Regions from separate parts of the Inquilinus sp. OTU3971 genome, predicted to be linked through region 3. Evidence: riboswitches for the same ligand, from Rfam matches in the RefSeq annotation. Region 3 holds a riboswitch; each other region holds the start of a gene.

Region 1 (8,304 bases), on a different contig from region 3:
AGTCATCCGCCGCACCTGGCGGTTGCGGCCCTCGGTCAGGGTCAGCCGCAGCCAGGCGGTCGGGATCGACTTCCGGGCCCGGATCGGCGGGTCGCGCGGCGGCAGGTCCGGTTCCTCCGCCAGCCGCTCGATGCCGCAGGGGCGGGTCGGGCCGTCGGTCAGGGCGATGCCGCCGGCCAGGGCCGCCAGCGCCTCCTCCGCCGGGTCGCCCTCGACCTGGGCCAGATAGGTGCGGGGGTGGCCGTGCTTCGGGTCCAGCAGGCGCTTGATCAGCGGCCCGTCATCGGTCAGCAGCAGCAGACCCTCGCTGTCGGCGTCCAGCCGGCCGGCGGCATAGATCCCGGGCGGCAGGCCGAACTCGTTCAGGCCGCGCCAGCGCCCCTCCGGCGTGAACTGGCTCAGCACGCCATAGGGCTTGTGGAAGACGACGTAGCGGCACTGGTCCGGCTCCGGCGAGGGGCGCTTGCGCCGCTCCTCGCGCCAGCGTTCGCCCGGCTTGGCCGACACCGGCTTCGCTGCTCCGGCATCGCCGGCGATCTTGCGCGACGAGGTCAGCGGGCCGCGCGTCCGGCGGCGCGGCGCTGGTGCCTCGGCCGGCTCGGCGCGCTCCTCCGGCACCGGGCCGCGTGGGCGGCCGCGCCGGCGCGGGGTGGCTTCTTCAGCCGGCTCCTCGCCGTCCCACAGCCATTCCGGAATAGCGGCGCGTGCAGCCTCCTGCGGCGTGGTTGCTTTCGACCGCGATCCGCGCGGCTTGCCGGGCGCGGGCCGGCGGCCGGCCGCGGCCGGGCCGGACCGCTTCCCGCCGCGAGGCGCCTTCTCGTCGTCGGCCTTCGCGGCGGCGAGGCGGGACGGCGTCTTGCCGTCGCGGGGCGGCCGACGCCTCGGCATCGCCTCCGGCTCATCCTGCCGGGCACTACGGCCACCGGCAGCGCGCGCGGTGCGGCGGGGAGCGCGTTCGGCCTCCTCGCGGTCCGCAGGGGCTCCGCGGGACGGCCTGTCGGGGCGCCGGGTGTCCCGCGCCGGCCGCTCGGCCTGGGCTCCGGCTCGGCCGGCGGGCTTGCGTCCGCGCGGCGGGCGCCGCTCGTCGCCGTCGCCGGCTTCGGAGGATCGGCCGGGGCCGCGCATGCGTCCGGCGCCGGATTTCGGGGGGCGCGGGGGGCGGCTCATGCCGTGGCCTGCCGGCGCAGGAAGGCGGCCAGATGGTCGATCTCGGCCCGCATCGCCTCGACATTGCCGGCCATGTGCAGACAGGCGTGGATCATGCCGCGCCACAGCCGGAATTCGTGCGGCCGTCCGTCCACGGCCAGGCGATAGGCAAGCTGTTCACTGTCGGTCCTCAGGCAATCGTACTCCGCCGCGGTCAGGTACAGCGGCGGCAGGCCGGCGAGATCGGCGTAGAGCGGCGCGGCCAGCGGCGTGCGCCGGTCGGTGCCGGCCGGGACATAATGGCCCCAGAACCACTCCATCTCGGCAGTCGACAGGAAGTAGCGGTTATCGCCGCCATACGCCAGATGCGATGGCGTGTCGTGGTCGGGCGCGAACACGCCATAGACCAGCGCCGCCCCGCGCAGGGGCCGCTCGCCGGCGTCGCGCAGCGCCAGCAGGGTGGCGAGCGACAGGTTGGCCCCGGCGGAATCGCCGGCGATCACCAGGCGGTCGGGGTCGATGCCCCAGTCGCGGCCCTGGGTGGCGAGCCAGCGTACCGCCGCGACGCAATCCTCGAGCGGGGCCGGGAACGGATGCTCCGGCGCCAGCCGGTAGCCGAGGCTGACCACCTTGAGGCCCGAACGCTGCGCCAGCTCCCGGCACACGCCGTCATGGCTGTCCAGGTCGCACAGCACCCAGCCGCCGCCATGGATGTAGACGATCGCCGGCGACGGGTCGGTCGTGCCGGGGTCGTAGAAGCGTGCGGCGATCGGCCCCGCCGCGCCGGGCAGGGTGCGGTCCTCGACCCGGGCCACGGCCGGTGCGTGCTCGTTCAGGAGCGGCAGGACCGAGGCCATGGCGCGCCGCGCTTCGGCCGGCGACAGTCGCTCGGCCGGTGGTGTGTCGCCGGAAACAGCAGCGATCCGCTCAAGCATCGTAATGATCTGCGGGTCGGCCGCCATGATCCGGCCTTCTTTACTTGATGAAACCGATCGCCGCCCGGCTGGTGGGAACCAATAGATCGATGCAGCGTTCGACCGCTGCGTCCCCCGCCTTGCAGGTCAACACGTCGTTCAACAGCACACGGCCGAAATTACCGCAATCATGACCGGCGATCTCGAACACCTTGACCATGGTCTTGTCGGCGCTCAGCGGGGCCATGTCCACGGCCAGCTGGTCAACGATGATGCCCTTCGGGTCGAACACCACGAGGTCGAGCTGCAGGTTGCTGTAGCTCCGGCTGGTGCCGTTGTGCATGACCATGAAGGCCCGGCAGCCATTGTTGCCGGGTTCGAGCTTGTTCAGCTCGATGTCGATCGCCTCCTTCGGTGCCGACTCGGCGGCGGGCTTGTCCTGCGCCAGGGCCGGAAAGGCGGCAATCGCGATAAAAAAAGCGAAAAAACGTGCCGGGCGAACCCAGGCGGAACGGCGGATTTCAGCGGTTTTGCGGGACATATGGCCTTCCGTCGGTCTGGACTCGCAGGGCGCGCCATGATACCCGCGCCCCTCGTGACCGCAATGAAATGCACTTGGGCGGTCGGTGTTCCCGGAATCGTTGAGACCATTCCCGGGCCCGATCGCCGGCGCAGAGCGTTGCCCCGTCTCCCGGCGGCGCCGGGCGGAGTGTGCCCGGATGGGCTCCGCCCGACGCGCCGACAAGGGGGAGGTCGGGCATGACGTCGAAGGGCCTCCTTCTTCTGTCGATCGCGCTGGTCGGGGCTACCGCCCTCGGCGGCGCGATCGCGATCGATTCCGCGCGCCCGGCATTGCCGCCCGTCGTCGCCGTCGATCTCGCCGGGATCGCGGTCGAGCCCGCGCATGTGGTCGACCCGGCCGAGGCGGTGCGGCCGCAGCCCGCCGTCGCCACGATGCGGCGCCTGGCCGAGATGTCTCCTGCCCCCGCACCGCACGCCGACCCGCTGCAGGTCTTCTTCGGCTCCGCCTTCGCCGCGGTGCCGCGCCTGCCCGAGCCGGAGCCGCCGCTCGACCCCTGGGCCGATGCCCTGCAGCAGGTGACGCGCCCGGCGCCGGAGCCGCAGGAAGTCGAGCCGTTGCTGGTGCCGGTCAGCCTGCCCGGCCCCGGTGCCGAGGCCGCGCGGCTCGACCTGCCGGCCCGCCTGGCCGACCTGGTGCCGCTGCCGGGGCAGCCGGTGGCCACGCCGCCGGTGCAGGCGACCACCGAGCCGCCCCTGGCCCCGGCCGAAGGCTTGGCGGACACGGCGCCGGTGGCGCCCGTCACCCCGCCGGCGGTGCAGTCCGGCCCCGCGACCCTGATCGATGTCGCGCCGAACGAGGCGAAGCCCGTGGTCGTCGCCTCGCTGGGGCCGACGGCGGGCCTGCTGGCCGAGACCGCGGCCGCGTCTCCCGCATCGATCGCGCCGGTGGCCGCGGTGGCGCCGGCCACCGCCGATCCGGTCCCGTCCCAGCCTGCCGTGCCCACCTCGTCCGGATCGGGGCAGGCGATGGTCGCGGCCGACGCCGTGTCCATGGTGCAGCCCGCCGCGCCCGGCGCGGCGCCGGTCTGGGCCCGGCCGCGCTCCTCGCTGCTGCGGGTCGACCGGCCCGAGCCGGAAGAGACCGAGCGGCTGGATGTCGCCCTGGCCCGCGCCGTGTCGCTGATCGAGCCGGCGGGCGCGCCCTGGCTGCGCGACGCCGAGGCCGACGGCGCCGGCCGCCGCCTGACCGGTTGCGGTCCGGGCGACCTGGCCTGCACCATCTTCGTCTCCGCCCGCGGCACCGCGCTCGACCAGCCCTCGCCGCTGCTGCGGCAGTACGGGGCGGCGCCGATGAGCATCGGCGGCGTGGCCCTGCCGGCCGAGCCGACCCAGGCGGAGCGGGCGCTGCGCTGCCTCGCCTTCACCGCCTATACCGAGGCCGGCAACCAGGGCACGCGCGGCATGGCGGCCGTGGTCTGGGTGGTGATGAACCGCATCGCCGTGGCCAATGATTTCGGCGAATCGCCCTGCGAGGTGCTGGCCGATCCGGGCCAGTTCGAGCCGCTGTCGCGCCCGCGCTTCCGCGCCTTCGCCAAGGCCGTGCGCGCCGGCGCCATGCCGCAGTTCCCGCAGCCCCTGAGCGCCCAGGACGAGATCCTGCAGCGCACCGCGCGCCTCGTGGTCTGGCAGATGCTGGACGGCTATTTCGCCGACGACCCGACCGACGGCGCCCAGTACTTCTTCGCCCCGGCGGCGATGCGGGCGCTCGGCCGCGGCATGCCGGCCTGGACCAACCGCTTCCGCCGCACCGCCTCGATCGGCGACCACGTCTTCTACCGGCCGAAGCGCGGCGGCTGAATCCGGCCGGCGGGGGTAGTCGGTTCGACACCCCGCACCACCTTATCTGCAGGCCGGGACCATCGGGCGGCTTGCCCTGAAATCGTCACGAATCTTTCCTGGCCCCGGCCTTTCGGCCGACCTAGAACGGATGTGATGGCTGCCACCAACCCCGCTTCCGCGACACCTTCCCTCGGTTCGGTCCTCCTGGCCGTGGCGCCGCTGCTGTTCAGCGCCGCGATCATGATCATGGGCAACGGGCTGTTCGGCACGCTGATTGCGGTGCGGATGGATCTCGACGGCTTCGATGTCGGCACCATCGGGCTGGTGCTGGCCTTCTATTCCGGCGGCTTCGCCCTCGGTACGCTGATCTGCCCGCGGATCGTGCTGCTGGTCGGTCACATCCGCACCTTCGCCGCCTTCGCCGCCATCGCCTCCGCCGCGGCGCTGTTCCATGCCCTGTGGGTCGACCCGATCGTCTGGGCGGCGCTGCGACTGGTCACCGGCATCAGCATGGCGGTGCTGTTCACCATCATCGAAAGCTGGCTGAACGCCCGCGCGGTGAACGCCGTGCGCGGCCGGGTGATGTCCTCCTACATGGCGGTGAACTACACCGCCTTCGGCCTGTCGCAGCCCTGGCTGACGGTGATGGACCCGGCCGGCTTCGCCCTGTTCTCGGTGGTGGCGATGCTGGTGTCGCTGTCGCTGGTGCCGCTGTCGCTGACCCCGGTCGAGACGCCGCCGGTGATCAAGGTCAAGCGCTTCGGCCTGCGTGCCCTGATCGCGATCTCGCCGCTCGGCGTCGCCGGCTGCTTCTCGGTCGGGCTGATCAGCGCCGCCTTCTCCGGCATGGGGCCGGTCTACGCCCGCACCATCGACCCGTCGCCGGACTGGATCGCCAGCTTCATGATGACGGCGATCTTCGCCGGCTTCCTGCTGCAATACCCGGTCGGCCGGCTGTCCGACCGCTTCGACCGGCGCCAGGTGTTCCTCGGCATCACCATCGCGCTGGCCCTGATCAGCGCCGCGCTGGCGCTGTTCGGCGGCACCTCGATGACGCTGCTGCTGGTGCTGCTCGCGGCCTTCGGCGGGCTGTCCTACACCATCTATCCGCTGAGCCTCAGCCACGCCAACGACTTCATGACGCCGGAGCAGCTGGTGCCGGCGGCCGCCGGCCTGCTGCTGTGCTACGGCACCGGCGCGGTGTTCGGGCCGATCGTGGCGTCGCGGGTGATGCAGCTGCTGGGCCCGGACGGGCTGTTCGTCTGGACCGGCTCGGTCGCGGCGCTGCTGGCGCTGTTCACCGTCTACCGCATGACCCGGCGCGCGGCGAAGCCGAACGAGGAGCAGGGCAGCTTCGTCTCGGTCGCGCCGACCACCACGCCGGTCGCCGCCGAGCTCGATCCGCGCGCGCCGGACGAGACGCCGCCGACCATGCGCGACGCCGCCTGAGGGGAACCGCCATGCTGACCCGCCGCCGCCTGCTGACCACGGTGCTTCCCGCCGCCGGGATGGCCGCGGCGGGGCTCGGCGGGGTGTGGCCGGCACGGGCCCAGGACCCGCTGTTCTTCCGCATCGGCACCGGCACCACCGGCGGCACCTATTTCCCGATCGGCGGCATCATCGCCGGCGCCATCTCCGGCCCGCCGGGCCTGCCGCCCTGCGGCAGCGCCGGCGGCAGCTGCGGCGTCTCCGGCCTGATCGCGGTGGCCCAGGCCAGCGCCGGATCGATCGACAACATCCGGCGGATCCGCGACGGCGAGTTCGATTCCGGCCTGTCCCAGGCCGATGTCGCCTTCGCCGCCTATGCCGGCGAGGGGCCGTTCGCCGGCCAGCCGCCGGTGACCAGCCTGCGCGCCATCGCCCATCTGTTCTCCGAATTCGTCCATGTCGTGGTGCCGGCGGACAGCCCGGTGCAGTCGGTGGCCGACCTCAAGGGCAAGCGCGTCTCGGTCGGCGCCGAAGGCTCCGGCACGATCTACGACATCCGCCTGATCCTCGCCGCCTTCGGCCTGAAGCAGACGGATGTGACCGAGGTCTATGAGCGGCCGGAGCCCTCGGCCGACCTGCTGGCCGAAGGCGGGCTCGACGCCATGGTGATGACCGGCGGGCCGCCGCTCGGGGTGATCGCCGACCTGGCGCGGCGGCGGCCGATCCGGCTGCTGCCGGTCACCGGGCCCGAGACCGAGGCGCTGATCGCCAAGGTGCCGTTCTTCACCCAGGAGCCGATCCCCGCCGGCCTCTATGACGGCGTCGCCGCGGAGGTGCCGGCCCTGTCGGTCGGGGCGATCTGGCTGGTGGCGGAGCGGATCGAGGAGGCCACGGTCTACGAGATCACCCGCGCCCTGTGGCAGAAATCGACCCTGGACCTGCTGGCCGCGGGCCATCCGCGCGGCAAGGAGATCTCGATCGAAGGCGCCACGCGCGGCCTGGGCGTGCCGCTGCATCCCGGCGCTGCCCGCTACTATGCCGAGCATGCGGTGCTGAGCCTGCCCGCCCGGGCCACGCCCTGAACCGAAGCCCGGCGGGCCGGACGACGCGGCACATTCATCCAGTTGAAATATGCGGGCGGACCCCGTAGAACTGGCGGTACATCAGGAGTTGGGCACTGCCCGACGCCAACCTGCTTCCCGAGCAAGGTGGCGCCCCCGAGAGGGGGGATGTGGTCGAACCGACAACCAAACGGGTCCATCCACAATTCGGTCCTGCCCACGACACGCGGAACAGAACCGAAGCGAAATGCCGATCAAGATTCCGAACGACCTGCCCGCCCGGTCCGTCCTCGAAGCGGAGGGGGTCATGGTGATGCTCGAGGCGCAGGCGGTGCGGCAGGACATCCGGCCGATGCGGATCGGTCTGCTGAACCTGATGCCGAACAAGGTCAAGACCGAGACCCAGTTCGCCCGGCTGCTCGGCGCCTCGCCGCTGCAGGTCGAGCTGACGCTGGTCAAGATGACCAACCATGTCCCGCGCAACACGCCCAGCGACCACATCCTGTCCTTCTACCGCGACTGGCAGGACGTCCGGACCGAGAAGTTCGACGGCTTCATCGTCACCGGCGCGCCGGTCGAGACGATGCCGTTCGAGCAGGTGACCTACTGGGACGAGCTGCGTCGGGTGTTCGACTGGACGCAGACCAACGTCCATGGCTGCTTCAACATCTGCTGGGGGGCCCAGGCGGCCGTGCATCATTTCCACGGCGTGCCCAAGCATGCGCTGCCCGAGAAGAAGTTCGGCGTGTACCGCCACCGCATCATCGAGGCGGCGTCGCCCTATCTGCGCGGCTTCTCCGACGATTTCACCATCCCGGTGTCGCGCTGGACCGAGAACCGGCGCGAGGACATCCCGGCCGCCAGCGGCATGAAGGTGCTGATGGAGTCGGACGATGCCGGGCTGTGCCTGCTGGAGGATTCCGGCCGCCGGTCGCTGCACATGTTCAACCATGTCGAGTACGACACCGACACGCTCGGCGACGAGTATTTCCGCGACATCGCCGCCGGCAAGACGATCGCCCTGCCGCACGACTATTTCCCGGAGAACGACCCCGAGCGTCGACCCCAGAACCGGTGGCGCAGCCACGCCCATCTGCTGTTCGGCAACTGGATCAACCAGATCTACCAGACCACGCCGTACGAGGTCGACGACATCGGCCGGGGCTAGACCGGACTGAACTGAGATCGGGTTACGTCGGCGCATTCGGCCAGGCCTGACACGATGTCGGGCATTGCCTCTCCCGCCTGGCGGGAGAGGTCGGGCGTCCGCAGGACGGCCGGGTGAGGGCTGGTCCCGGCCTCGACGAAGTCCCCTCACCCGGAGCCGCTTCGCGTCTCCGACCTCTCCCGCATGCGAGACCTTTTCACAATAGCGGCGACCCGTTCCTTTTTAG
Region 2 (4,254 bases), on a different contig from region 3:
TGCACCCAGCGGCCACGGTCGTGGTACCAGGGCCGGCCGCGGTAGTAGTTGTCCCAGTAGGGACCGGCATCGAATCGGATCACCGGCACGCCGATCACCGGCGCGGCCTCGACGATGACCCGGCGGCGATGCTGGACATCCGCCGCCAGGAAGCGGCCATTGGCCCAGCCGCGGTCGGGGCCGACGCCGATATCGCACCAGGCCCAGCCGTCGAGGCAGCCGAAGATCTGCACCGGCATGCCCGGCCGCAGCCGCGCCACCGTCGGATAGTCGGCCCCCGGGCCGGCGCGCAGCCGGGCCGGGGCGGTGGTGTAGCCCGGCGCGGCATCGGCGGCCGTCGCCGTCAGGGCCGTCAGCGCCAGCCCGGCCAACGCGGCGAGGGCGAGCTTCCATCTCATCATGCGAACTCCAGGGATCGAGATCCCCCTTCACCCGGCTAAACGCGGCAGGGCGGGAGTCCGGTCGCCGGGATCAGGGGGCGCGGCGCCGTGCCTCACCCCCGGCCGTCAGCCCACCCGCTTCGCCGCGTCGAGGGCGCGGGACAGGTCGCGCTCCAGGTCCTCGATCCCCTCGAGCCCGACCGACAGCCGCACCAGACCTTCGGTGATGCCCATGGCGGCGCGGTCCGCCGCCTCCATCGCCCGGTGGGTGGTGGTGGTCGGGTGGGTGGCGAGCGACTTGGTGTCGCCGAGATTGTTCGAGATGTCGACCAGCCGCAGCGCGTCGAGGAAGGCGAAGGCCGCCGCCTTGCTGCCGAGGTCGAGCGAGACCAGCGTGCCGCCGTTCTTCATCTGGCGCTTGGCCAGTTCGTGATGCGGGTGGCTTTCCAGCCAGGGATAGCGCACCCACTTGGCGGCCGGATGCGCCTCGATCAGCTGCGCCAGGCGGTGGGCGCTGGCGACCTGGCGCTCGACCCGGAGGCCCAGCGTCTCCAGCCCCTTCACCAGCACCCAGGCGTTGAACGGCGACAGGGCCGGGCCGGTGTGCCGGTAATAGGGCAGGAAGTCGTCGGTCAGGAACTTCTTGTCGGCAAGAACCGCGCCGCCCAGCACCCGGCCCTGGCCGTCGATGTGCTTGGTGGCGGAATAGATCACCACATCGGCGCCGAGCTCGAGCGGCTTCTGGCCCAGCGGCGTGGCGAAGACGTTGTCGATGAACACCTTGGCGCCGGCGGCATGGGCGATCTTGGCCACCGCGGCGACGTCGACCAAGTCCAGCGTCGGATTGGCCGGCGTTTCCAGGAACACCGCCCGGGTGTTCGGCCGCATCGCCGCCTCCCAGGCCGCGAGGTCGCTGCCTTCGACGAAGGTGGTGGTGATGCCGTAGCGCGGCAGGATGGTGCCGAGGATGACGAAGCAGGAACCGAACAGCGCCCGGCTGGCCACGACATGGTCGCCACCGCGCAGATGGCAGAACAGGGCGGTGAACACCCCCGACATGCCGCTGGCGGTGACGTGACAGCCCTCGGCCCCTTCCAGCAGGGCCAGGCGCGTCTCCAGCACCTCCAGCGTCGGGTTGCCGTAGCGGGAATAGACGAAGCCCGGCTCGTCGCCGGTGAAGCGCGCCTCGGCCGCCGCGGCGCTGTCATAGACGAAGCCCGAGGTCAGGAAGATCGCCTCGGAGGTCTCGCCATAGGGCGTTCGTCGGGTGCCGCCGCGGATCAGCGCGGTCTCGGGGCCGAATTCGTCTTCGCTGGGGGCTTCGTAACGATCCATCTCACCGACTCCTCGATCCGACCGGGAGGCGGTGCGTGCGGGACCTGCGCGCAACCGACCTTTTAGCGGAGATTAACGTGGCCGCAAGCCGGTCGGCTCAAATCACCACGGCGCCGCCCGGGAAGGCGACGGCCCAAGACTTATCGGCAAATCGGCGATCGGGCAATGCGTTTCCGGCAACGCTGCCCGTCACCCCTCGGCCAGGGCGTAGAGCACGAAGGGCATCTCGATCCCCTCGTAGAGCCGGCGGTAGGAGCGGCAGAGGCGGAAGCCGCGCGCCTCGTAGAAGCCACGGGCCAGCCGGTTGTGGGCGAAGCTTTCCAGCGTGCGGCCGCCGCGCGCCACGGCGTCCGCCAGCAGGACGGTGCCGGCCGACCGGCCCTGCGCCGCCGGGTCGACGAACAGCATGTCGAGATGCGACCCGGTCATCAGCGAGAAGCCGAGCGGCGTGCCGCAGCTGTCGACCGCGATGCGCAGGTCGGGCAGCCGGGCGGCGAAGCGGTTGGCGAAATCCTCCGGCCGCTTGCGGTCCAGGATCCCGGCCGGGAGGATGTGCTCGAAGGCGGCGCGGGTGCTGCGCCACGCCACCCCGGCCAGGACCGGCAGGTCGGCCGGCACCGGCGGCCGGACCGTCACCGCTTCCATCGTCTTCGCATCACCCATCACCCACTGCCCCGCAGCCTGGGATCGAGCGCGTCGCGCAACCCGTCGCCGAGCAGGTTGAAGCCGAAAGACGCCAACAGGATGGCAAGGCCGGAGAAGATCGAATCCCAGGGCGACAGCAGCAGATAGCTCCGTGCCTCGGCCAGCATGCGGCCGAGCGACGGCGTCGGCGGCTGGGTGCCGAGGCCGAGGAAGGACAGCGAGGCCTCGACCAGGATCGCGGTGGAGAGGGCCAAGCTGGCCTGGACCAGGATGACGCTGGCGAGGTTGGGCAGCACATGGCGCCACAGTACCCGCCCCTCCCCCGCCCCGATGGCGCGGGCGCCGAGCACGTACTGGCTGCTGGCCACCACCAGGGCCGGCCCGCGCAGCAGCCGGGCGAAGACGGGGATGTAGACGACGCCGATCGCCAGCGCCGTTGTGGTCGCACCCGGCCCCAGCATGGCGACGATGCCGATCGCCAGCAGGATGATCGGGAAGGCGAACAGGATGTCCATCAGCCGCATGCCGGCGCGGTCGAGCCAGCCGCCGCGCAGCGCCGCGGCCACGCCCAGGGTGCCGCCGACGACGAGCGCCAGCAGCACCGCGCTGGCCGAGGCGGCGAGCGAGGCGCGGTAGCCGTAGAGGATGCGCGACAGCACGTCCCGGCCGAACTGGTCGGTGCCGAGCCAGGCCACGGCGCCGGGCGCCTTCATCCGCCGGATCACGTGCTGGGCCAGCGGATCGTCCGGCGCGATCCAGGGCGCCAGCAGCGCCGCCACGACCTGCAGCAGCACCAGCGCCCCGCCGATCCAGACCAGCGGGTGCCGCGGCGCGGCGATGCGGCGGCGCGACGGCGGCGCCAGGATTTCCGGGAGGGGCGCCGTCATCTGAGGCCGATCCGGGGGTCGAGGGCGGCATAGAGCATGTCGGTGACGAAGTTCACGACCACGAACCCCGCGGTGACCAGCAGGATCGCCGCCTGGATCAGCGGATAGTTGCGCTCGGCGATCGCGCCCAGCATCAGCCGGCCCAGGCCCGGCAGGGCGAAGACCTGCTCGACCACGATGGCGCCGCCGAACAGGTAGCCGGCGGAGATGCCCAGCGCGGTGACGAAGGGGATCATGGCGTTGCGGAAGGCGTGGTGGAACACCACCGCCCGCTCGCTGACCCCCTTGGCCCGGGCGGTGCGGATATAGTCCTGCCCCAGCGCGTCGAGCATGGCGGAGCGGACGATGCGCGACAGCGAGGCCAGCACCGGCACGGCCAGGGCGATGGTCGGCAGCAGCAGGCGCTGCAGGTTGCCGACCGGGTCGTCGGCCAGCGGCACGAAGCCGATCGCCGGGAAGGCCGGGAAGACGCTGTGGAACAGATAGATCAGCAGCGCCCCGAGCCAGAAGGACGGCACGGTGACGCCGGCAATGGTGACCACCCGCACCAGGTAGTCCCGCGCCGAGTTGCGGAAATAGGCCATCAGGCAGCCGGCCGGCACCGCCAGCGCCACCGAGACGGCCAGGGCCAGCAGCGTGACCTCGATGGTGACGCCGATCCGGGCCACGATCTCCTCCAGCACCGGCCGGCCGGTCCACAGGCTGGTGCCGAGATCGCCGGTCAGGAGGCCGCCGAGCCAGGCGAGATACTGGGTCACCAGCGGCTGGTCGAGGCCGAGGCGCTGGCGCAGCGCTTCGATCCGGTCCGGCGTCACCTCGCTGTTGGCGCCGAGCATGATCTGCACCGCGTCGCCCGGGATCAGCCGGATCATCAGGAAGGCGACGACCGAGACCCCGAACAGCACCACCAGCAGGTCGAGCAGCCGCCCGGTCAGAAAACGGACCATGACTGCCTCTGCCCTGGCGACTGCCTGAATAGTCCCCCCTCCCCTTGCGGGAGGGGGCTA
Region 3 (8,304 bases):
CGGCGGCGACATGCAGGTTCAGCAGGCGCGACAGCGGCAGCAGGATGTCGGCGACATCGGCCGGCGACACCGGCTCGTTCAGCCCGCGCAGCTCGACCAGCTCGGCCTCGGACAGGACCATCGGCGTGGTGGCCCGCAGCGCCGCCCATTCGGCCCGGGTGAAGCGGTCATAGGCGGCGGGCTTGGCCGCGAAAAGGTCGGGCACCGGCCGGGCGGGGGAGGGGGATTGGTTGGGCATCGACGGCTCGCAGCGGACAGTCCGGCAGCGTCCGACGATCCGAGCATCGGGGCAAGAGCGGTCCGGGGCACGGCGAGATCGAAGCCTTGCTCCGGGTTGGCCAGTGACCCGAACAACACCAGGATGGTGGTTCGGGGCTCGGCGCCGATCGGCGCGGCAGGCTTCAGGCCTCGTGCGATATTGAGGGGACCGTCCCCATGCCTGCTCACAGTTCAGACGCTTGACGACCGGGACTTCGCGCCAAGGATCATTGTTGCTGAGCTGTCGCAACGCTTCGTACAGCGCCAGCTCTGAGGAGGACCCGCCATGAAAGCGGCGCTGCTGTTTACCGGGAGCGGTCCTTTGGTGATCGTGACCTCGCATGCTTCGCTGACCGACCCGGCGCTGACCGAGAAGCTTCGGGCCAAGGGCATCGAGAAATTCATCGCCTATGAGGTGCCTGTGCCGATGGCGCGGGAACGCTATGGGGGCCATTTCCAGGTGGTAATGCGCGACCTGCATGAATCGGACGATCTCCGCGTCCTCGACTTCAACGGCGAGCGGGCCTTCCGCCTCTTCCGCCTCGCGGAGCTCGGGCCGCCGGTCATGTTCGAAGACGAGAAGGCGGCGTGAGGCCGACGGCCAGCCTCGAAGGACACGGCCCACGCAGCGCGCCGCTTGCGGCCGTACGTGGTCAACATGGCTCCGGTTTCCGCTGGAGACGGTGACGGCTGCCGGCCTTGGATCCGGCATCCCGGTCGGCGTGACCGTCGGCCGGGATCGCCGCCGAAGAACGAATCCGCCAGGGGAGCGTCAGCGCGAATAGATGCCCACCAGGTCGATTTCGGCCAGGGCGTGGGTGCGCGCCGCGGCCTCGATATCCCCGCAGCGGGTGCCGCGAACAGAGAGATGGCCGACATCCAGGGCCATCAGCTTGAAATGGTAGTGGTGGGGGCCGTGGCCTCTTGGCGGACAGGCCCCGCCATAGCCGACCTTCCCGAAATCGTTGACGCCCTGCCGCGCCAGTCCGGCCGTGGGCGTGCGCGGAAAGCCCTCCGGCAGCTCGTGAGTGCTGACGGGAATGTCGTAAACCGCCCAGTGATGGAAGGTGCCTCCCGGCGCATCGGGATCGTCGCAGAACAGCGCAAAACTGTGCGTTCCCTTGGGTGCCTCAGACCATGCGAGCGGCGGCGATTGGTCCAGGCCGTCGCAGCTGAAGCGTTCCGGCATTCGTTCGCCGTTCCCGAACGCAGGACTGGTGAGGTGCATTCCCATGGCGCGTCTCCCTTCGCGAGCCCGGCGCCCTGCCTCGCCGGCAACCGGGCGATGGCTTCTCTTGAGAAATGGCGACGTGACCGTGTCAGGGCAAGGCGCGCTCCGGCTTCCCGCCCTCAGAATGTCGATATCGGTTGCCCGACGCGCCGGCCCGATCGGGCTTGCGCTGCGGCGCGCTCCGCGCTACACCCAGCCTCGCATCCAGAGTTGGGCTGACGCCCACGCCAACCTGCCTCCCGGGCAAGGTGGTGGCCTCTCGCAAGAGGGGCGATGCGGCCGGACCGGCAACCAAACGGGTCGAAAGCCGCGCGTCAGCCCTCCTCGCAACCGCGATGGAGGGTTTTCATGTCTGCTTACCAGTCCGCAGCGATCCCGCTGGCCCATCCCGGCGACACCGTCGAGCGGCTCGACGAGCGCCCTTGTCCCCGCCCGCGCGACCCGCAGCGGCGCGAGATCCTGTACGCCGTGGTGCATCGCGGCGCCGGGCTGTGGACCCATCTCTACCGCGTCGTCCTGGCCGCCGCGTCGCGGCCGGAGATCCATCTCGACCGGGTGCTGGAGGGCGATCGCCTGGCCGAGCTGCGCCGGGCCTATGCGGCGGCGGATCTGGCAGCGTGAGATGGGGAGGTTGGGTTCGCGGGGCGAACCCAACCTTGATCTGCGTTCACGTCGCCCGCACGTAGCGGCCAGGGGCGTCCTCGATCGGGGTCAGCCCGCCGTCGCCCGGGCGCCGGGCCGGGACTTGGCCGCCGGCGTGGCGGGCGACCCATTTCTGCCATTCCGGCCACCACGAGCCCTCGACCTGCTCGGCGGCCTGGAGCCAGGCCTCCGGGGTCTTCGGCGTCCGCGTGTTGACCCAATGGCAGTACTTCTTCGCCGCCGGCGGGTTGACCACCCCGGCGATGTGGCCCGAGGCGCTGAGGCAGAAGCGCACCGGCCCGCCGAACAGCTGGGTTCCGGCATAGGTCGAGGCCCAGGGCGCGATGTGGTCGTCGCGGGTCGACAGCATGAAGGTCGGGGTCTTGATCGTGGTCAGGTCGATCGGCACCCCGGCCAGGGTGATGCCGCCCGGCTGCGCCAGCCGGTTCTCCTGGTACATGTTGCGCAGGTAGAAGCTGTGCATCGCGGCCGGCATCCGGGTCGCGTCGCTGTTCCAATAGAGCAGATCGAAGGGGAAGGGGTCCTTGCCCAGCAGGTAGTTGTTGACGACGAAGGACCAGATCAGGTCGTTGGCGCGCAGCAGGTTGAAGGTCGTCGCCATGGCCGAGCCTTCGAGATAGCCCTTGCCGGACATCTTGTGCTCGATCGTCCGCAGCTGCTCCTCGTCGACGAAGATGCCGAGCTCGCCCGGATCGGTGAAGTCGGTCAGCGTGGTCAGGTAGGTCGCGCTCTTGACCCGGTCCGCCTCGCCCTTGGCCGTCATCCAGGCCAGGGTGCAGGCCAGCAGCGTGCCGCCCAGGCAATAGCCGATGACGTTGACCTCGCGCTCGCCGGTCGCCTGCTCGATCGCGCCGAGCGCCGCCAGCGACCCTTCCAGCATGTAGTCGCCGAAGCTCTTATCCGCCAGCTGCCCGTCCGGGTTGACCCAGGAGACGACGAAGACGGTGTGGCCCTGCTCGACCGCCCAGCGGATCAGGCTGTTCTGCGGCTTCAGGTCGAGGATGTAGAACTTGTTGATCCAGGGCGGGATGATCAGCAGCGGCCGCCGCGCCACCGTCTCGGTCGCCGGGTCGTACTGGATCAGCTGCATCAGCTCGGTCTCGAACACCACCTTGCCGGGAGTGACGGCGATGTTGCGGCCGATCTCGAAGGCGCTGCGGTCGGTCATGGTGATGGCGAGCTGGCCCTGGCCGCGCTCCAGGTCGGCCAGCATGTTCTCGAGGCCCTTGACCAGGTTCTCGCCGCGCGAATCCAGCGTGCTGCGCAGCACCTCGGGGTTGGTCGCGACGAAGTTCGACGGCGACATCGCGTCGATGAACTGCCTAGTATAGAAGTCGACCTTCTTCGCGGTCTTGGCGTCCAGCCCCTCGACCTCGCGCACCGAGCCCTGCAGCCAGCGCGCGGTCAGCAGGTAGGACTGCTTGATGAAGTCGAACACCGCGACCTCGCTCCAGGCCGGGTCCTTGAAGCGCTTGTCGCCCTTCTCCGCCGCCACCACCGGCTCCGCCTCCTGCCCCAGCATGCGCTGGGCGGTGCGGCTCCACAGCGTGGCGTAGTCCTGCCACAGCGACATCTGGGCCTGCAGCAGCCGGGTCGGGTCGGCCATCAGCCGCTGGGTCATGGCCAGGAAGGCCGAGCCGATGTTGAGCGGGTCGAGCTCCGGCGTCTCGGCCCGGCCCTGCTTCTCCAGGAAGGCGGTGACCAGCCGGGCGCTGCGCTCGCCGATCTCGATCATGCGGCGGCCCAGCTCGGCCGGATCCGCCGCCGGCGCGGTCTCGGGCGCGGGCGCGCCGGGCTTGGCCTGAACCGCCGGCCCGGCCGCATCGGGCTTCGTCCGGGTCTCGAGCGCGGCTTCGCCGGACGTCGTCCGGCCCTTGGGCGCTGCTCCGCCGGACTTCGTCCGGGTCTTTGGCTCCGCTTCGCCGGACTTCGTCCGGGTCTTTGGCTCCGCTTCGCCGGACTTCGTCCGGCTGGGGGCGGTGCGGGCGCGCTCGGTCATGCGGAAGGGTCTCCCTGGCTGCGGCGGCGTCGCCCGAGGCGCGGATTCGGGCGTAGAATGCCGCTTATCTGCCACTTTGCACGGCCATCCTCTTTCCAGTCCACCCTTTCAACGAAGTGTGCTAGGCACGTGCCATGCGTCGCACCGGCTCTCTCATGATCGCTTCCGCCCGCCCCGGCCTTCCGGTCCGTGGCGCCGTCGCCACCGTCGCCCTGGGCCTCGTCCTCGCAGGCTGCGGCGGCCGCATCTTCGACGGCACGCCCTATGCGGGCGACGTCCAGGCCTCCGTGCCCAAGGCCGAGACCGCCGAGGTCTCGCCGCTCGGCGTGGCCGAGCAGCCGCCGGTGCCCAGCGTCGGCGGCCCCCTGGGCACGGCGCAGGCGGGCGACACCAAGACTTACTCGCTGCCGGCCATGGCCCAGACCGACGCCGACCGCGCGGCGATGCAGCAGGCCCAGGCCCAGCAGGCGCAGCAGCAGGCGGGGATGCAGCAGCAGCGCCGGGCGCAGATCGAGGCGCAGCGCCAGGCTGCCTTCCAGCGCCAGCAGCAGGCCGCGCAGCAGCAGGCGGCGGCGCAGCAGGCGCAACAGCAGCAGCCGACCGGCACGGTGGCGCCGATGAGCTTCGGCCAGCGCCGCAACACCGCCGCCCCCCCGGCGATGGACTCGATGCCGCGCCCGGCCTCGGAGCAGGCCTACCCCAATCTCGCCACCGTGCCGGAGAAGCCGACCGACCTGCCGACGCCGGAGCAGCAGGCCGCGGTGCGCGGCCAGCTCGAGGCCGACCGCGCCGCCTCGGGCGCGCCCGGCGCGCTCAGCTTCGGCAACAAGCCGGCCGGCCAGGCCGCGGCGACCCCCGCCCCGGAGGCCAAGCCGGCCTTCAGCTTCAACAACCGGGTCGCCGGCACCGTCAAGTTCGACGGCGGCAGCACCACCCTGCCGGCCTCGGCCAGCAGCACCATCGAGAATGTCGCCAAGACGGCGCAGAGCCCGAAGCTGCGGGTCGTCGGCTTCGGCGCCGGCGACGGCGCGGCCCAGGCCAAGGCGCGGGCCGAGGCGGTGGCAGCGGCGCTGCGCGCGGCCGGCGTCGACCCGGCCCGAATCGTCACCGGCGGCGCGGCCGACACCCGGCCGAACATCACCGACGGCCAGGCCGCCCGCGTCGAAATCTACCTCGCCCAATAAGCTCAGCACCGGACGCCCCGACGGGCGTCGGGGGGACATGTCGATGACCGACCAGGACTTCCACCGAATCAAGCGCCTGCCGCCCTATGTGTTCGCCGAGGTGAACGCGATGAAGGCGGCGGCGCGAGCTCGGGGCGAGGACATCATCGATCTCGGCATGGGCAACCCCGACGGGCCGCCGCCGAAGCATGTGATCGAGAAGCTGACCGAGGCGGCGCAGAATCCGCGCAGCCACGGCTATTCGACCTCGCGTGGCATCCCCGGGCTGCGCCGGGCCCAGGCCGCCTATTACCAGCGCCGCTTCGGGGTCGAGCTCGACCCCGAGAGCGAGATCGTCGTCACCATCGGGTCGAAGGAAGGCCTGGCCAACCTGGCCCAGGCGATCACCAGCCCGGGCGACATCATCCTGGTGCCGAATCCGAGCTACCCGATCCACATGTTCGGCTTCATCATCGCCGGCGCGTCGGTGCGGTCGCTGCCGCCGACCCCGCCCGGCGGCAGCTTCCTCGAAGTGCTGGAGCGGGCGGTGCGGCACAGCGTGCCGAAGCCGACCGCGCTGGTGCTGAACTACCCGTCGAACCCGACGGCCGAGGTGGTCGACCTCGACTTCTACCGGCCGATCGTCCAGTTCTGCCGCCAGCACGGCATCTGGATCCTGTCCGACCTGGCCTATGCCGAGATCTATTTCGACACGGCGCCGCCGCCCTCGATCCTGGCGATCCCCGAGGCGCGCGACATCGCGGTCGAATTCACCTCGCTGAGCAAGACCTATTCGATGGCCGGCTGGCGCATCGGCTTCGCCGCCGGCAACAAGCGGCTGATCGCGGCGCTGGCGCGGGTGAAGTCCTATGTCGACTACGGCGCCTTCACGCCGCTGCAGGTGGCGGCGACGGCGGCGATCAACGGGCCGCAGGATTTCGTCGACGAGATGCGGGCGCGCTATCGCCTGCGCCGCGACACGCTGATCGAGGGGCTGCGCGCCGCCGGCTGGCCGGTGGAGAAGCCGGAGGCCAGCATGTTCGTCTGGGCGCCGATCCCGGAGGCCTTTGCCAGCATGGGATCGCTCGCCTTCTCCAAGCTGCTCTTGGAGGAGGCCGGGGTGGCGGTGGCGCCGGGTGTCGGCTTCGGCGAATACGGCGACGGCCATGTCCGTATCGCCCTGGTCGAGAACCACCAGCGCATCCGCCAGGCCTGCAAGGCCATCAAGACGTTCCTGAGCCGGCGCCGCAACGACCCGCAGCCGGTCAGCCTGAAAGCGGTATCGTGATCCCTGTGCTTCGCATCGGCATTGCCGGCCTCGGCACGGTCGGCGGCGGCGTGCTTCGCCTGCTGCAGGCCCATGCCGAGCTGCTGGCCCAGCGCAGCGGCCGGCGTATCGTCGTCGCCGCCGTCTCGGCCCGCGACCGGCACCGCGACCGCGGCGTGCCGCTGGACGGGGTGCGCTGGTACGACGACGCGGTGGCTCTGGCCGCCGATCCCGAGATCGACGTCGTGGTCGAGCTGATCGGCGGCGCCAACGGCATCGCCAAGGCCGTCTGCGAGACCGCGATCGGCCATGGCAAGCCGGTGGTCACCGCCAACAAGGCGCTGCTGGCCGTGCACGGCGCGGATCTCGCCGCCCGGGCCGAGGAGGCCGGCGTGGCCCTGGCCTTCGAGGCGGCGGTCGCCGGCGGCATCCCGGCGATCAAGGGGCTGCGCGAGGGGCTGGCCGGCAACCGCATCGACGGCGTGTTCGGCATCCTCAACGGCACCTGCAACTACATCCTGACCGAGATGCGGACCACGGGCCGCGAGTTCGCCGAGGTGCTGGCCGAGGCACAGAAGCTCGGCTATGCCGAGGCCGATCCCAGCTTCGACGTCGACGGCGTCGACGCCGCGCACAAGCTGGCGGTGCTGGCGGCGCTGGCCTTCAACGCCCGGGTCGAGTTCGACGACCTGCACATCGAGGGCATCCGCCAGATCTCGGCGCTCGACATCGCCTATGCGCAGGAGCTGGGCTACCGCATCAAGCTGCTCGGCATCGCCCGGCGCACGGATGAGGGGCTGTCGCTGCGGGTCCATCCCTGCATGGTGGCCGAGGCTTCGCCGATCGCCCATGTCGAGGGCGTGTTCAACGCCGTGGTGGCGCAGGGCGACTTCGTCGGCCAGGTGATGATGACCGGCCGCGGCGCCGGTGCCGGCCCGACCGCCTCGGCCGTGGTCGCTGACCTGGTCGACCTGGCCCGCGGCCTGAAGGTGCCGGTGCTCGGCATCCCGGCCGCCCGGCTCGAGCGCGCCCTTGTGCTGCCGATGGACCATCGCCGGGGCGCCTACTACCTTCGGCTGATGGTGGTCGACCGTCCGGGCGTGATCGCCGACGTGGCCGCGGCGATGCGCGACCAGCAGATCTCGGTCGAGAGCCTGCTGCAGCGCGGCCGGTCGCCCGGCGACGCCGTGCCGCTGGTGATCATCACCCATGAGACGGACGAGGCGGCGATGACCCGGCTGCTGGCGGCGCTGGGCGCGCTGGACGCGGTGCTGGAGCCGCCACATGTCATTCGCATCGAAGACCTGTGATCATTCCCGGTACCGGCTGCGGTTGAAAGCCGGTACACCCGTCGTACGATGTGTCCGCCGCCGCCCGTGAGGGCCGGATGCGGCGGAGACGAGACCGAGAGGATCGGAGAGACGATGAAACGGCCGGAAACCAAGTCCCAGGTGATGGACCGCAACCTCGCGCTCGAGGCAGTGCGGGTGACGGAAGCGGCAGCCCTCTCCGCGTCGCGGCTGATGGGTCGCGGCGACGAGCGCCAGGCGGACCAGGCTGCGGTCGACGCGATGCGCCAGGCGCTGAACAGCCTGGCGATCGAGGGCGAGGTGGTGATCGGCGAGGGCGAGCGCGACGAGGCGCCGATGCTCTATATCGGCGAGAAGGTCGGCGCCGGCGACGGGCCGGAGATCGACATCGCGCTCGACCCGCTGGAGGGCAC

Evidence for each region. A riboswitch is a leader RNA that binds a small molecule or an ion and turns the genes downstream of it on or off. The one in region 3 is predicted to bind S-adenosylmethionine.
Region 1: another riboswitch for S-adenosylmethionine. It lies ahead of metA (homoserine O-acetyltransferase MetA); the one in region 3 lies ahead of AAHM41_RS04175 (hypothetical protein).
Region 2: another riboswitch for S-adenosylmethionine. It lies ahead of metZ (O-succinylhomoserine sulfhydrylase); the one in region 3 lies ahead of AAHM41_RS04175 (hypothetical protein).

What each region holds. Positions count from the first base shown of each region.
Region 1 is NZ_JASATH010000232.1:3,392-11,695, forward strand. Features, by position in the region: gene AAHM41_RS35415 (pseudouridine synthase) at 1-888, opposite strand, end outside; gene AAHM41_RS35420 (alpha/beta hydrolase) at 1,164-2,108, opposite strand; gene AAHM41_RS35425 (Tat pathway signal sequence domain protein) at 2,122-2,601, opposite strand; gene AAHM41_RS35430 (cell wall hydrolase) at 2,820-4,439, shown strand; gene AAHM41_RS35435 (MFS transporter) at 4,575-5,870, shown strand; gene AAHM41_RS35440 (TAXI family TRAP transporter solute-binding subunit) at 5,882-6,931, shown strand; SAM-I-IV-variant riboswitch at 7,005-7,110, shown strand; gene metA (homoserine O-acetyltransferase MetA) at 7,158-8,078, shown strand.
Region 2 is NZ_JASATH010000335.1:148-4,401, reverse strand. Features, by position in the region: gene AAHM41_RS39115 (SH3 domain-containing protein) at 1-401, opposite strand, end outside; gene metZ (O-succinylhomoserine sulfhydrylase) at 507-1,715, opposite strand; SAM riboswitch at 1,758-1,834, opposite strand; gene AAHM41_RS39105 (GNAT family N-acetyltransferase) at 1,905-2,378, opposite strand; gene AAHM41_RS39100 (ABC transporter permease) at 2,378-3,247, opposite strand; gene AAHM41_RS39095 (ABC transporter permease) at 3,244-4,194, opposite strand.
Region 3 is NZ_JASATH010000009.1:51,494-59,797, reverse strand. Features, by position in the region: gene coaA (type I pantothenate kinase) at 1-238, opposite strand, end outside; gene AAHM41_RS04185 (hypothetical protein) at 545-850, shown strand; gene AAHM41_RS04180 (YbhB/YbcL family Raf kinase inhibitor-like protein) at 1,031-1,492, opposite strand; SAM-I-IV-variant riboswitch at 1,685-1,794, shown strand; gene AAHM41_RS04175 (hypothetical protein) at 1,838-2,110, shown strand; gene phaC (class I poly(R)-hydroxyalkanoic acid synthase) at 2,157-3,887, opposite strand; gene AAHM41_RS04165 (OmpA family protein) at 4,307-5,335, shown strand; gene AAHM41_RS04160 (LL-diaminopimelate aminotransferase) at 5,379-6,602, shown strand; gene AAHM41_RS04155 (homoserine dehydrogenase) at 6,599-7,891, shown strand; gene glpX (class II fructose-bisphosphatase) at 8,036-8,304, shown strand, end outside.